2 regions of the Mesorhizobium sp. M0244 genome follow, and region 2 is predicted to be linked to the other one. Evidence: predicted binding sites of a transcription regulator. Region 2 holds the regulator's gene; the other holds the start of a gene.
The links. The regulator PhoB, encoded in region 2, activates phosphate uptake and scavenging genes when phosphate is short. The targets are predictions, from matches to a motif close to TGTCATNNANCTGTCAT.

Region 1: a site for PhoB is predicted at 6,446-6,462, ahead of NKJ08_RS06120 (inorganic phosphate transporter). Genes of this name have one in related genera too.

The regions. Positions count from the first base shown of each region.
Region 1 is NZ_JAMYSE010000005.1:34,604-42,256, forward strand. Features, by position in the region: gene NKJ08_RS06095 (M3 family metallopeptidase) at 1-1,626, opposite strand, end outside; gene NKJ08_RS06100 (hypothetical protein) at 1,922-2,347, shown strand; gene NKJ08_RS06105 (nuclear transport factor 2 family protein) at 2,438-2,848, opposite strand; gene NKJ08_RS06110 (carbonic anhydrase) at 2,859-3,503, opposite strand; gene NKJ08_RS06115 (transporter) at 3,676-4,701, opposite strand; gene NKJ08_RS06120 (inorganic phosphate transporter) at 4,788-6,392, opposite strand; gene NKJ08_RS06125 (TetR/AcrR family transcriptional regulator) at 6,557-7,093, opposite strand; gene NKJ08_RS06130 (efflux RND transporter periplasmic adaptor subunit) at 7,245-7,653, shown strand, end outside.
Region 2 is NZ_JAMYSE010000002.1:130,635-138,287, reverse strand. Features, by position in the region: gene NKJ08_RS02980 (CHASE domain-containing protein) at 1-45, opposite strand, end outside; gene NKJ08_RS02975 (ATP-binding cassette domain-containing protein) at 168-968, opposite strand; gene NKJ08_RS02970 (sugar ABC transporter permease) at 1,088-2,419, opposite strand; gene xylF (D-xylose ABC transporter substrate-binding protein) at 2,562-3,602, opposite strand; gene NKJ08_RS02960 (ROK family protein) at 3,888-5,132, shown strand; gene phoB (phosphate regulon transcriptional regulator PhoB) at 5,142-5,831, opposite strand; gene phoU (phosphate signaling complex protein PhoU) at 5,848-6,555, opposite strand; gene pstB (phosphate ABC transporter ATP-binding protein PstB) at 6,588-7,391, opposite strand; gene pstA (phosphate ABC transporter permease PstA) at 7,388-7,653, opposite strand, start outside.

The sequences.
Region 1 (7,653 bases), on a different contig from region 2:
CAGCATTTTGTCGACCAGCGCCTTTGGCATCGGCATGCCGGTCTTGACATGCAGCGCATGTTTTTCCAGCACCGCCGGCACCGTCAGCCAGTGCTCGTAAAGCTGCGAGGGCAGTTCGACGAAATCGCGGCTGACCGACGTGCCCGCGACCGAGGGCCAAGTGACGTCGGTCAGCATGCCGTGCAGGGCATGACCGAATTCGTGGAACAGGGTCTTGGCTTCATCAACCGACAGCAAGGCTGCCTGGCCGGCCGGCGGCTTGGCGAAGTTCATGATGTTGTAGATGACCGGCTTCGACCCAGGGCCAAGCTTGTAGCCGGATTTCAGCGCACTCATCCAGGCGCCGGAGCGCTTTGACGGCCGCGCGAAATAATCGGCGAGGAACAGGCCGCGCTCGCTGCCGTCGGCATTCTTCACCACGAAAACGCGAGCGTCCGGGTGCCAGGCGGCAATGCCCTTCTTCTCCTCGAAAGAAATGCCGAACAATCGTGTCGCCACGTCGAAACAGGCGTCGATGATGTGATCGAGCTGCAGATACGGCTTCAGCTCGGCCTCGTCGAAGGCGAATTTCTCTGCGCGCAGCTTCTCCTGATAGAAGCGCCAGTCCCAGGCGGCGAATTTCTCGTTGCTGCCAGCCTCGGCCGCCAGCCGCCGCAATTCGGCCTGATCGCTTGCGGCCTTTTCCACCGCTTTTTCCCAGACCGGATCGAGCAGCGTGTGCACCGCCTCCGGCGTCTTTGCCATGGTGTCGTCGAGCTTCAATGCGGCGTAGGAAGCATAACCGAGCAGCTTCGCCTTCTCGGCGCGCAGGCGCAGCATGTCGCGCACCACTTCGGTGTTGTCGGTGGCGCCGCCATTCTGGCCGCGCATGATGAAGGCGCGGAACGCTGTCTCGCGCAGGTCGCGGCGTTCGGAGAAGGTCGAGAACGGCTCGTAGATCGAGCGCGACAGAGTGACGGCGTAGCGGCCTTTCTGGCCGCGCATCTCGGCGGCTTCGGCCATCGAGCTTTTCAGGAACTCCGGCAGGCCGGCTAGGTCTGCTTCGTCGAGGAACAGCGCCCAGTCGCGCTCATCGGCAAGCACGTTCTGGCCGAAGGTGGTGCCGAGCGACGATAATTCTTCGTTGATCGACGCAAGCCGCTTCTTGCCGTCGGCATCGAGCCTGGCGCCGGAGCGGACGAAGTTTTTCCAGGTCTTTTCCAGCACACGCAGCGTTTCGGCATCGAGCTTCAAAGCCTCGCGGCGCTGATAGAGACCGTCGATACGGGCAAACAGCCGCTCGTTCATCGAAATCGCCGAGAAATGCCGCGACATTTTTGGCGAGATGTCGCGCTCCAACGCCTGGATCGCCTCATTGGTGTGGGCGCCGGCGCGGCACCAGAAGATCGACGACACACGGTCAAGGGCCTCGCCGGCAAGCTCGAGCGCAGCAAGTGTATTCTCGATGGTCGGCGTCCCGGTGTTGCCGGCAATCGCCTCGATCTCGGCCTCATGCGCCTTCAGGGTCGCATCGAACACCGGAGAAAAATCACCGTCGCCGATGCGCGTGAAATCGGACAGGCCGAGCGGCCCTTGCCACGCAGTCAGCGGATGGGCGGCGAGGTCGATGGCGGACGGCATGGGCAAACTTTCGCTGAGTGGCGGGAGGAGGTGGATCGTCACCGATGTAAGGCGCCGGCCGGTTCCATGCAACAGCGCCCGGTTAGCGCTGAAAGCGTGCGCACATGGTGCCGTGAGTTATCATTCGAGCCGAATTCTATGCCCACCAAGATTATTATCTTGTAGCCTGCATTTTCCCTTGACTGAGGCTTCCACTCGTATGCGACCCTGAGGATGCCCACTCACGCGCCGTGCAGCAAAAGGTGCACTGTTCACCGGAATTCCTGGAATCCGACCTGACACCCGATCCAAGGGAACCTTAATGAGAGTAGAATTCCATGGCCTCACCTTCGACCTGCCTGCCGGATGGGTAGACATAGCCGGCGATCTTCCTGAGGGATCGCCACCTACCTTAGCCAAAGAAACGGACGGCTGCGGCGCGATTCAGTTCTCAATTGCGAAGTATCGTAGCGGGGAAAAACCAAACGCAGATGCTGATGTTCTGAGAACATTTATGATTCAGTTTTGTCATAATAATTCTATAGATGTAAGACATATCACGCAACATGAGTCTGAAGGCATAATCTCTGTTGGTGTATTGTCAGAAACCACCGACCAATTGTTATCTGCATGGTATATGTCAAACGGAATTGATTTTGTATTTATGACATATCTATGTCTTGGTGATGCATATTATCTAGAAGAATTGGACGTTGCTAGAGCAATCGTGTCGTCTATATCGTTTTAGGTAAGAATTACGGTGACAGTGCACTTTTTAGACGCGAAATAACACCGGCAATTCCAGCGCCCGTCCTCAATAACCTGGACGAAAATTTCGTCAGTAACCGTCGCAATTTTCGGCGATCGCGGCTTGCGAACTGGCGGTGATTTGGTCGTTGGCGACTGCAAAGGTCTCCTGCATCAGCATGTCGTTGCTGGGAAAATCATAGCAGGCGATCACAGTGGTGACGCCGCCCTCGGATTTCTCGATCCGGTGGCGGATTTCGGCCCCGGCGACGGCGCCTTGCCACTCGGCGATCGAGGCGATGAATTCCTGCTTGCTTTGCACGACGCCGAGGTCGTCAAGCTTGATGCGCACGTTATCGGCAAGCAGGTCCGACAATTCGGTGCGGTCGGCGACCAGCAGTGCCGAATACCAGCGGTCGATGATCGCGCTATCGTCGGCGCGGGCGACATTTGCTGAGCACAGCAGTGCCGCCGCCGCGAACGCGAACCGAGCTCGCACCATGCCTAGTCTCCTACTCCGTCTCCGGCCGCTCGAAATCGCCGGTGTCCTTGTTCATCACCCAAAGCTCGCCGGTCGAAATATCGAACCAGGCACCGTGCAGCGACAGCCGCCCCTTGCCTTCGAGGATCGAAACACAAGGGAAGGTGCGCAGATTGGCTATGGAATAGCGGATCGAGATGCGCTCCAGCGCCGTCTGGCGCTCGGTCGCGGTCATGAAGGTGCTGGACGATACGGTCTCGGCCGCCGGCGCGATCAGGCTCATCCATTTGCCGATGAAATCGCCCGGCGACAAGGGTGCCGCCGTGGTGTCGAGTGCCGCACGGATGCCGCCGCAGCGGCCGTGGCCCATCACCACGATGTTCTTGACCTTGAGGCTCTGCACGGCAAATTCGAGCGCCGCCGATGTCGAGTGGAACTGATCGTCGGGCGCATAGGGCGGCACCAGATTGCCGACATTGCGCAGCACGAACAGCTCGCCGGGCCCGGCATCGAAGATCGCTTCGGGCGCGGCCCGGGAATCGCAGCAGGCGACGATCATCGTTTCCGGTGCCTGGCCCTCCCGCGCCAGCGAGCGATAACGCCCGCTTTCGGTGAGATAGCGGCCGCTCATGAAACTGCGGTAGCCGGCGAGAAGATGGTCGGGAAGATGGGGCATGGGCGGCGTCTGGAGCCTTTCCGGATTAGAGGCGGCAGCTCGGTTCAATCTCATAGGCTCTAGCGCATCAGTCCGAAAATCGGAAACCGATTTTCGGAAAGCGCGATGCGTGGTTTCAACATGTCAGCCTGTACTTTGCATGCAATCGAACGAACGCCACTGTTAATCGGGCTCAGAACCGCAGATTGGCGCCGGCGCGCAGCAAAAGCCAGTAGAACAGGCCGGTCGCACCGACTGCGAGGAGCATCGCCAGGATGAAGCCGCTGGGAGCCTCGGAGAATGGCAGCCCACCAGTGTTCATGCCGAATATGCCGACGATCAGCGTGCCCGGCAGAAGCAGCGCACTCATCACTGCCAGCGCCTTCAAGCTGCGATTGGATTCGTCGGCGAGCTCGGCTGCAAGCTCCTCCTGCAGCAGCCTTGCCCGGTCGTTGATCATGACGACCTCGCGGTCGAGCCGCTCCAGGCGGACGGCAAGCCGGCGCAAAACGGCATGTGCGCCGGCGGAGAGGTTCCAGGCGGAGCGGTCCTCGTCCTGGAAAAGCGCTGCCAAGGCCGAGATCGGCCGATGCAGGGACACGGCAAGCCGGCGCACATCCTTTAGTTGCCGCCTTTCATCGGCAAGCCGCTCGGTCACGAGATGGTCCTCGACCGCATCGAGCCGCTTCGTCGCCGCGGCGAGCCGCAGGCTGGCGGTTTTGCAAAGGGCCATGACCAGCGTCTCGAACAGCTCGAATGCTGTGGCCGGCCGCAGCCCTGCGGCAAGCGCGGTGTGCACTTCCTCCACCGCCGCCAGCGGATGGCGCCGGCCGGTTACCAGCAGCCGCTCCGAGACCGCAAAATGCAATCTGCCGATCGTCGTCGACTGATGGGCGATCTCGCCATGCAGGTCGGCCGAAATGCCGTGGACGACGCCGTTCTCATGGGCCAGCACCAGGCTGTCCTCGTGCCCTTCGAGGATTGCATGAGCCGACGCCGGCAGCGCGCAGGCATGGCTGACCCAGGAATGGGCGCGCCGGTCGACAAGGTCGACATGCAGCCAGACCCAGCCGTCCGGTGATGCCAGTGCGGCCTCTATGTCTCTGGGCGCCAGCGGTTCGGGAGCTTTGCCGGGAGCGGCATGATAAGCCCAGACCAACCCGGGAGCATGATGCTGGTCGTCCGCGGCAAGCAATGTCAGATGCGATGCGTCATTCATGGCCGCCGCCGAAACAAAGCGCGTTCAGGTGATCCGGGAGGCGCCGGAGCCGGCGCCGCGACATTCTGGTCAAGCCCTGTCCCCGCTCAGAACACCTGGCGGAAGATGGCGAACAACACGAAGGCAAGACAGATGGAGACCGGAAGGGTCAGCATCCAGGCCATCAGCATGTTGCGCACCGTCGCCCATTGCAGGCCCGAGCCGTTCGCCGCCATGGTGCCGGCAACGCCCGAGGACAGGACATGGGTGGTCGAGACCGGCAGGCCGAGATAGTCGGCCGATGCGATCGTCGCCATGGCGACAAGCTCGGCGGACGCACCCTGACCGTAGGTCAGATGGCTTTTGCCGATCTTCTCGCCGACAGTGACGACGATGCGCTTCCAGCCGACCATCGTGCCGAGGCCGAGCGCCAGCGCGATGGCGACCTTGACCCAGAGCGGGATGAACTTCGTCGCGTTGTCGACCGCCTTGTGATAGATCGTCACCGCCTTCAGGTCGTCTGCCTCCATCGGCAACAGCTTCTTCTTGTCGATCAGCTTCAGCGCTTCACCGATAAGATAGATGTTGTTGCGGGCGTTGCTGACCAGAGTTGTCGGCAGCTTTTCCACGGACGGATAGGGCGACAACATGGCGCTGGTGTCATGGATGAAGCTCTGCAGGGCAGGCGTGGTCTCGTCCTTCCAGGTCTTGGTACGGACGGCGTCGCCGACCGCTGTGGCAGCGTCGGTCACGGCGACGCCGGGCTTGACGTATTTGCCGAGCACGGTCTCGACCTCAGTCGCCGCCGACTTATAGGCTTCGAGATAGTTGATATCGGGCGTGCGGTTCAGCGCGAAGGCGGTCGGCACTACGCCGATCAGGATGAGCATGATGAGGCCCATGCCCTTTTGCCCGTCATTGGAGCCGTGGGCAAAGCTGACGCCGGTGCAGGTGAAGATAAGCAACGCCCGGATCCACAGCGGCGGCGGGGCTCTCGACTTAGGCGCCTCGTAGAGCTCGCGGTTCCTGACCAGCAGCTTCATCACCAGAAGCAGCAGCGCAGCCAGGCCGAACCCGACCAGCGGTGAGATCAGAAGCGACAGGCCGACATTGAACGCCTGCGACCAGTCGATGCCGCTGGTGATGGAGCCGGCCGGAGCCGTGAACTGGTTGGCGAGGCCGACGCCGATGATCGAGCCGATCAGTGTGTGCGAGCTCGAGGCAGGCAGGCCGAGATACCAGGTTCCGAGATTCCAGATGATCGCGGCGACCAGCAGCGCGAAGACCATGGCCAGTCCCGAGCTCGATCCGACCTGAAGGATCAACTCGACCGGCAGCAGCGAAATGATGCCGAAGGCGACCGCCCCGCTGGCGGTGAGCACGCCGAGGAAGTTGAAGAAGCCGGACCACATCACCGCAAGCTCGGCCGGCATGGAATGCGTGTAGATCACCGTTGCCACCGCATTGGCGGTGTCGTGAAAACCGTTGACGAATTCGAAGCCGAGCGCGATCAGCAGCGCCAGGCCAAGCAGGATCCACGGCACCGCGACGGTGCTGGTCAGGTCCTGGCCGAGTGCGTAGCCGACATAGGCAAGGCCGCCCAGGACGATGACGGCAAAGGCCGGCAGAAACCATTTGCCGGTGCTGTTCGGCCGGTCGAGCGGATGCTCCGGCCTTGGAATTCCTGCTTCGCTTGAAACAATATCGACCATACCCCACTCCTCGTGCATTGCAGCAAAGAATGGGAGGACGCTATGTCCGCACAATGAAGCCTGTGTGACGGCAGGGCAGGTTGAGGTGACGCAAACGGGGCAATCGAAGCAAACTGACGTCCCGACAGTCGGAGCAACTGAACCCCGGCGAAGGCAACCCTCGCCTATCCCGCGATCTCCAGCAGGGACGATATCAGCAGCCGGCGCTCATCGGCGGAGAGAACATCCGAACCGAACAGGTTCATGCTGCGAAGCCCTTCGATGGCGAGATAGCAGACCAGCAGCGCCTTGAGGTCCGGCGTCTCGCCCTTCAGCCGCTCGAAAACCTGCCGCCTGAACGATTTTATCGGCGTCAGGAAATCAGGATCTTCGGCGATCGCCGAAAAGATCCAGGAGGCCGACGGTTTCGACTCCTCGGCACGATCGGCCGAAAGCCTGATATAGGCTGCAAGCGGGCTTTCGCCGCTGACGCCGCTCGTGCGAGCGGACTCCAGCGCCTGTTGGAACTCGCGCAGGTAGTCCTCGACCAGCGCCTGCATCAGCTTCGCCTTGGTCGGAAAATTGTAGAGGAGGCCGCCTTTCGACACGCCGGCACGGCTGGCGACCGCATCCAACGACAGGCTGCCAGGACCCGTCTCGCGCGCCACGTCGGCGGCGGCGGCGAGAATTTTCTCGCGCGAATTTGCTCTGCGGACCTTCATCAATCGTTCCCCCATTCATTAGCTTAGGCGGAATTGACAAGACCGTCCAGACGGTACAGTAAGATCGCCGTCATTTGAAATTGGGACCAGTCACAGGTATGTGTTCCGGTCATCCGACGGTTATGCTGGGCCGTGGCCGAGGGGACTGTTCGTGATCAAGCGCTTCATCATCGCCTTCATTCTGCTCGTGCTGGTGTGCGGCGGCATCGTCGGCTGGCAGCTTTTCCGTGACAAGATGGCCCAACAGTTCTTTGCCACCATGAAGCCGCCGGCCACGACAGTGTCGACGGTCGTTGTTAAACCGACGTCCTGGACGCCCGGCATCGAGGCGATCGGTACGGTCAGTGCCGTACGCGGCGTCGACCTGACGGTGGAGACCGCCGGCATCGTCAAGGACATCCTGTTTCACGCCAATCAGAAGGTCGCCGCCAACGCCGTGCTGCTGCAGCTCGACGATGCCGTCGAGCGAGCCGACCTCGTGGCGTCGAAGGCGCAAGCCACATCCGACCAGACGACGTTGACGCGCGCTCTTGAGCTGCAGAAGCGCGGCGTCGGCACCG
Region 2 (7,653 bases):
CAGCGCGACGGCGATGAAAGCGACGGTCGGAAAGAGCTTTTTCAATTGCTGATACGGGCCATGGAAGGTTCTTTATGGGCAAGTCCCGGCGTCAACACAATGGCGAGGCCAAAGCATGGTGACGACTGGCACATTACGCCGCATTTGATTAGCCGGCTAATTCTTGTTCAAGCGGCGATCTTCAGGGCCCCCGGGCCCGGTATGGCGCCGGGCGGGCATTTGCCGAGAATGATCATGCCGAGCACCTCGTCCTGGGTGACGTCGGTTGTGCGCGCCGTGCCGACAACCCGACCGTTCTTCATGACGCAGACGCGGTCGGCAAGCTCGAACACGTCGTGAATGTCGTGGCTGATCAGGAAGATGCCGATGCCGTCGGCCTTGAGCTGCTTGACCAGTTCGCCGACCTGCGCAGTTTCTTGCGGCCCCAGTGCCGCCGTCGGCTCGTCCATGATCAGGATGCGGGCGTTGAACAGGATGGCGCGGGCGATCGCAACCGACTGCCGCTGGCCGCCCGAAAGCCTTATTACCGGCTCCTTGAAGCGTTGGAAACGCGGATTGAGCCTGCCCATCACCTTGCGCGCCTCGGCCTCCATGGCGACGTCGTCGAGCGTACCCCAGCCGGTCATCAGCTCGCGGCCGAGAAACAGGTTGGCGGCCGCGTCGACATTGTCGGCCAGCGCCAGCGTCTGGTAGATCGTCTCGATGCCGTACTTTTTGGCGTCGCGCGGGTTGGAGATCGAAGCCTCCTCGCCGTTGACGAAAATCTGGCCCGCATCGCGCTTGTAGGCGCCAGACAAGATTTTTATCAACGTCGATTTGCCGGCACCGTTATGGCCGAGCAAAGCCATCACCTCGCCCGGGAAAAGATCGACCGAGGCATCGTCGACGGCGCGAATGCCGCCGAAGGCGATGGAAATGTTGCGCATCTCGATCAGCGGCGTGCCCGTGGGAGCGGTCTTGTCTGCCATGCTCGTTCCTCCTCCCTATAGATCTTGCTTGAGCATGATCTTGTCCGAACCGAAGGTCAGCGGCAGCAAAAACCGGTTTCCACTTTTCGCTGACGCGGATCTTCGGTTCGGGATCATGCTCAGACCCGTTTGCGATAGACGGTATCGAGCCACACCGCGACCACCAGCACGGCGCCGACAACGATGCTCTGCAGCGGCGAATCGATGCCGAGCAGCACCATGCCGGATTGCAGCGACTGCATCAGAAGCGCGCCGAGCATGGCGCCGAGCACCGTGCCGGAGCCGCCGGCGAGCGACGTGCCGCCGATCACGGCCGCCGCGATGACCAGGAGCTCGTCCAGGGTCCCCAGCGCATTGGTCGACGCGTTGAGGCGGGCCGATGCGATCGCCGCACTGATCGCGGCCAGCACGCCCATGATCATGAACACCTTCATGGTCACCCAGCGTGTGTTGATGCCGGCGAGATTGGCAGCCTCCGGATTGCCGCCGATGGCGAAGACATAGCGGCCGAAACGGGTGCGCCTGGTGATGAAGGTCATGACAATGCCCGCGGCCACGGCCATCAGCACCGGTATGGCGATGCCGTGGGCGATGAACAACCCGCCCTCGGGAATGGTGATGCCGTTCTGCTGGGCATATTGGCGTACGATGCCGACCGGCCAAGGATAGGAATTGGCGATCCAGACGGCGCCAAGGATGGCGGCGCAGGCTATCACGCCGAGCAAGGTTTCCGCCCAGACAGGGCGCAGCGGGAACTTGAACCGCTTGCGCTGCGAGCGGCCGTTGAAGAGCACGAAGGCAACGGCCGCGCAGGCGACGACACCGACGATCCAGCTCCAGGTGGCGCCGATCGAGCCGCGTGGTCCGCCGCCCATCAGCTGGAAGGTCCTGTCCAGCGGCGCAACGGTGCGCCCGCTGGTAATCAGCCATGCCATGCCGCGCCAGATCAGCAATCCGCCGAGCGTCACGATGAAGGCAGGAACCTCGAGATAGGCGATGATGAAACCCTGAAACGCTCCGATAGCCAGGCCGAGCACCAGGCCGGCGGCCAGTGCAATGACCCACAGCCAGGGGCTGCCAAGCTGAAACCCCATGACGCGGACGAGGAATTCGGCCTGCGCCACGCCCATCACCATGCCGATCACGCCTTCCACCGAACCGACGGAAAGATCGATGTTGCGCATCACGATGACCAGCACCATGCCTGTCGCCATGATCGCCACCGAGGAGGTCTGCACGGAAAGGTTCCAGAGATTGCGCGGCGTCAGGAAGAGCCCGCCTGACAATATGTGGATCCCGACCCAGATGACCAGCAGCGCGCCGACCATGCCGAGCATGCGCGTGTCGAGTTCGGTTGCCTTGAGAAATCGGGCAACGACGCCGAGCTCGGATTCACGCGCCCGGTCTGCGGTCGAGCTGTCGACCGGCGTGTTGGAAGTCGTGTCGGTCATGATGTTTCTCCCGCCGGGTTGCCGTCTGCCGCGGATGCCGGAAGCAGCCTAGAAGTTATCCGCCGGAAGCGGAAAAACAATTCTTCTTGAAAAAACGCCGCGGCGAGCAGCCGCGGCGTTCGGACTTCTCGGAAACGTCGGATCAGTTGCAGACCGGAACAGTGCCCGCCGCCACGCCGGCGCAGACTTCTTCTTTCTTGATCCAGCCGGCGTCGATGACGACGTTGAGGTTGTCCTTGGTGATGGCGACCGGGGTCAGGAACAGCGACTTGACGGTGTTGCCGCCGGGCGTGGTGAAATCCTTAACGCCCGCAACGTCGGTCATCTGCTTGCCGTCGGCCAGTTGCGAGGCGATCTCGGCGGCGTTCTTGCCGAGCTCGCGCGCGTCCTTCCACACCGACACGGTCTGTGTGCCGAGCGCGATGCGGTTCAGCGCGGCGTGGTCGCCGTCCTGGCCCGAGACCGGAACGGATCCGGCCAGCCCTTGCGCCGTCAGCGCGGCGACGACGCCGCCGGCGGTGCCGTCATTGGCGGCGACTACGGCATCGACCTTGTTGTCGTTCGCGGTCAGGAACTGTTCCATGTTCTTCTGGGCGTTGGCCGGCAGCCAGCCGTCGGTATAGGCCTCGCCGACATTCTTGATCTTGCCGCTGTCGATGGCGTCCTTCAGCACTTCCATCGAACCGGCAAACAGGAAATCGGCATTCGGATCGGCGCCCGAGCCCTTGATGAAGACGTAGTTGCCTTCCGGCTTCACCTTGAACACTTCGCGGGCCTGCATGCGGCCGACCTCCTTGTTGTCGAAGGTCAGGTAAAAGACGTCTTTGTTCTCGATCAGCCGGTCGTAGCCGACGACCGGAATACCTTCGTCCAGCGCCTTCTGCACAGCCGGCCCGATCGCCGAGGCGTCCTGCGCCAGGATGATCAGTGCGTTGGCACCCTGCGAGATCAGGCTCTCGACGTCGGTGAGCTGCTTGCCCGGGTTGGACTGTGCATCGGCGGAAATATACTTGTCGCCGGCGGCCTCGATGGCGGCCTTCATTGCGGCTTCGTCGGTCTTCCAGCGCTCCTCCTGGAAATTCGACCACGAAACGCCGATGACCTTGTCCTTAGCCTGCGCCACCGACGCGAGCGTCAGCGTCATGGCGACACCCGCCAGAATGGCGGTCGTGAATTTCTTCATCATATCCTCCCTGCGCCGCGTACGGCGTGACCAATTGGCCCAAAGACCAGCTAGAGGCGTTAATTTTTTCGAGCCTCGAAAAAATACTGACCCGATCTCCGGCTGCTGTCAACATCGATTCTGATGGATTTTGATGACTCTCCGAGTTTTTTCGAGTGTCGGAATAAACGATGACAGCGCCGCCGGCATCTGACACTATTTGCCTGTATCTGACACTATTTGTCGGACATTACCGACGGCTTCCGGTTCATGAGCGGCCGCGGCAACCGGGAGGAAAGCAAAACGATGTCGGTCGGAATCCGCCATGACGATTTGCGCCGGCGCAACCGGGCGATGGTGATCTCGGCGGTGCGCCGGGCCAGCCAGCCGTCGCGTACGGAGATCGCTGCAACCACCGGCCTCAGCCATTCGACCATATCGGCGATCTCCTCCGACCTGATACGGGAAGGCATCCTCGCCGAGAGCAAGGCAAACGAGCCCGTTTCGTTGAAACGCGGTCGTCCGCAGGTCGGCCTCGCCCTCAACCCGGAAGCGGCGGCGGTGCTGACCGTGGTGTTGTCGCTGAATTTCCTGTCGGCCGCCATCATCGACTATGCGGGACAGGTGGTCGTCGAGGAACAGCGCCGGCTGGACACGCTGACCATGCCGCGCGACGAGCTGATCCGCGAATGCATGGCCATCGTCCGGCGCCGGCTGGAAGATCCAGACCTTGACGTCCGCAGTGTCGCCCGCATCGCCCTGGCGATTCAGGGAATTACCGACTCCCCTGCACGCGCCATGCTGTGGTCGCCGATCACGCCGCAGACGGACATCGCCTTTGCCGACATGCTGGAAGACGAATTCGGCATCCCGGCCACGGTGGAGAACGATTGCAATATGATGGCGGTGGCTTTGCGCTGGCGCGATCCGGATCGCTATCGCGACGACTTCATCGCCATCCTGCTTTCGCACGGCATCGGCATGGGGCTGGTGCTGAAGGGCGAGCTGTTCACCGGCACGCATTCCTCGGGCGGCGAGTTTGGCCACATGATCCATCGTCCAGGCGGCGCGCTCTGCCGTTGCGGGCGGCGCGGCTGCATCGAGGCCTATGCAGGCAATTACGCCATCTGGCGCAACGCTACGGGGATGAGCGAAGACAGCAAACCGGTCGCCGACGTCAGCGACGCCGACATGCGCGCGTTGGCGGCCCGGGCCCGCGAGAAGGATGGGCCGGAACGCGAGGCCTACCGCAGGGCCGGCGAAGCGCTGGGTTTCGGTCTCGGCTCGTTGTTCGCGCTGATCGATCCAGCACCGGTCGCGATGGTCGGCGTCAGTGCCGCCGCCTTCGATCTGATCGAGCCGGCCTTGCGCAAGGCCATCGCCCAGACCGCCGGTGGCCAGCATTCGAGCTCGATCTCCTTCGACACCGAGCCGAACGAATTGCCGCTGATCCGCGAAGGCTGCGCGATGCGGGCGTTAAGCTTCGTCGACCAGGAGATTTTCGCGCCGGGCGCGCAAATGAGGCCCGGCATCAGAAAGAACGTAGCCTGACCAGGCAGGTCAATCTTCCCTGATCGCATAGCCGGCACCGCGGATGGTGCGGATGACATCCGGCATGCGGCCGTTATTGACGGCTTTGCGCAGCCGCCCGACATGCACGTCGACGGTGCGTTCGTCGATGTAGATCGTCTCGCCCCAGACATTATCGAGCAACTGGCTGCGCGAGAAGACGCGGCCGGGATGCCGCATCATGAATTCGAGCAGCCGGAATTCGGTCGGCCCGAGCCGGATTTCGCTCTTCTTGCGATAGACCCTGTGCGATTCGCGATCGAGCACGATGTCGCCGACCTTCAGCACGCTGGACAGCACTTCCGGCTTGGCGCGGCGCAGCAGCGCCTTGACCCTGGCCATGAATTCCGGTGTCGAAAACGGTTTGACCAGATAGTCGTCGGCGCCGGTCGAAAGACCGCGCACCCGGTCGCTCTCCTCGCCGCGCGCGGTCAGCATGATGATCGGCAGCCGCTCGGTTTCGGGGCGCACCCGCAACCGTCGGCAGAGCTCGATGCCGGAAACCGCTGGTATCATCCAGTCGAGCACCAGAAGATCGGGCACATTCTCCTGCAAACGGATCTCGGCTTCGTCGCCGCGTGTCACCACCTCGACCTGGTAGCCTTCGGATTCGAGATTGTAGCGGAGCAGCACACCCAACGGCTCCTCGTCCTCCACCACCATTATGCGTGGTGCGATCATCGGCTGGGCACCCCCATCATGTCACCGGTGCGGACATTGTCGTTTCGTCCTGCTTCGGACGATTGACAGGCAATTGCTCGCCGGTCAGCACATAATACGCATTTTCGGCGATGTTGGTGACATGGTCGCCGATCCGCTCCAGATTCTTGGCGCAGAACAGCAGATGCGTGCAAGCGGTGATGTTGCGCGGGTCTTCCATCATGTACGTCAACAGCTCGCGGAACACGGACGTGTATTTGACGTCGATGCGCTCGTCGGCGGCGCGTAGCTTGGCCAGCGCGGCCGCATCGCCGGCAGCATACTCCTCGATGACGCCCTGCACCTGGATGAGCACCAGCTGCGCCATCGCATCGATGGAATGCGATAGGTCGCGCGGCGTGACGCTGAGGCCGACCGCACTCACACGCTTGGCGATATTCTTGGCAAGGTCGCCGATGCGTTCGAGGTCGCCGGCCATGCGGATCGCCCCGACGACATGGCGCAGATCGTGGGCCATCGGCTGGCGCTTGGCGATCAGGGTGATGGCGCGGTCGTCCAGTTCGCGTTGACGCGCATCCATGATGGCGTCGTCCGAAACAACGCGCTGCGCCAGCGCATTGTCGGAATTCAACAGGGCCTTGGTCGCCCCGCCGACCATCGAACCGGCGAGATCGGCCATGTCGCGGATCAGCTTGCTGATCTGCTCGAGATCCTCGTCGAAAGACGCGACTGTATGTTCGGCCATGATATTGTCCTCGTCTGCGTGATCGGCACCGCTCAGCCGAAGCGGCCGGTGATGTAGTCCTGCGTGCGCTTCTCGCGGGGCGACGTGAAGATCTTCTCGGTCCGGTCGAACTCGACCAGCTCACCCAGATACATGAAGGCAGTCTGGCGCGACACGCGCGCCGCCTGCTGCATGTTGTGAGTGACGATGACGATCGTGTAGTCGGCTTGCAATTCGTCGATCAGTTCCTCGATCTTGGCGGTCGACAGCGGGTCGAGGGCCGAGGCCGGTTCGTCGAGCAGAATGACTTCCGGCTTCACTGCCACGGTGCGGGCAATGCAGAGCCGCTGCTGCTGGCCGCCGGAGAGGCTCAAGCCGCTGGCGTTGAGCTTGTCCCTGACCTCGCCCCAAAGCGCGGCACGCTTCAACGCCTGTTCGACGCGGCCGTCCATCTCGGACTTGCCGAGATTCTCGTAGAGCCTGACGCCGAAGGCGATGTTCTCGTAGATCGACATGGGGAACGGCGTCGGCTTCTGGAACACCATGCCGATCTTGGTCCTGAGCAGGTTGAGATCCTGCGACCGGTCGAGAATGTTCTTGCCGTCGAGCAGGACCTGGCCCTCGGCTGTCTGTTTCGGGTAGAGCTCGTAGATGCGGTTGAAGACGCGCAGCAGCGTCGACTTCCCGCAGCCCGAAGGCCCGATGAAGGCCGTGACACTGCGCTCGGGCAGCGACAGGCTGATGTCCTTCAGCGCCTTGCTCTGGCCGTAGTAGAAGTTGAGGTTCTTGACCTCGATCTTCGTCTTCTCGGCGACCGTTTCGGTCATCGTCATGTCCGGGGACAACATCTGTGTCATCTGTCCTCTCTGCGTCCGGTAAGGCTGCGGGCGAGGATGCTCAAGCCCAGAACCGTCAGGGTGATTATGAGTGCGCCGGTCCACGCCAGCTGCTGCCATTCCTCGTAAGGGCTGAGAGCGAACTGGAAGATGGTCACCGGCAGGCTGGCCATCGGCGCGTTGATATTGCTGCTCCAGAACTGGTTGTTGAGCGCGGTGAAGAGCAGCGGCGCCGTCTCGCCGGAAATGCGTGCTATCGACAGCAATATGCCGGTGACGATGC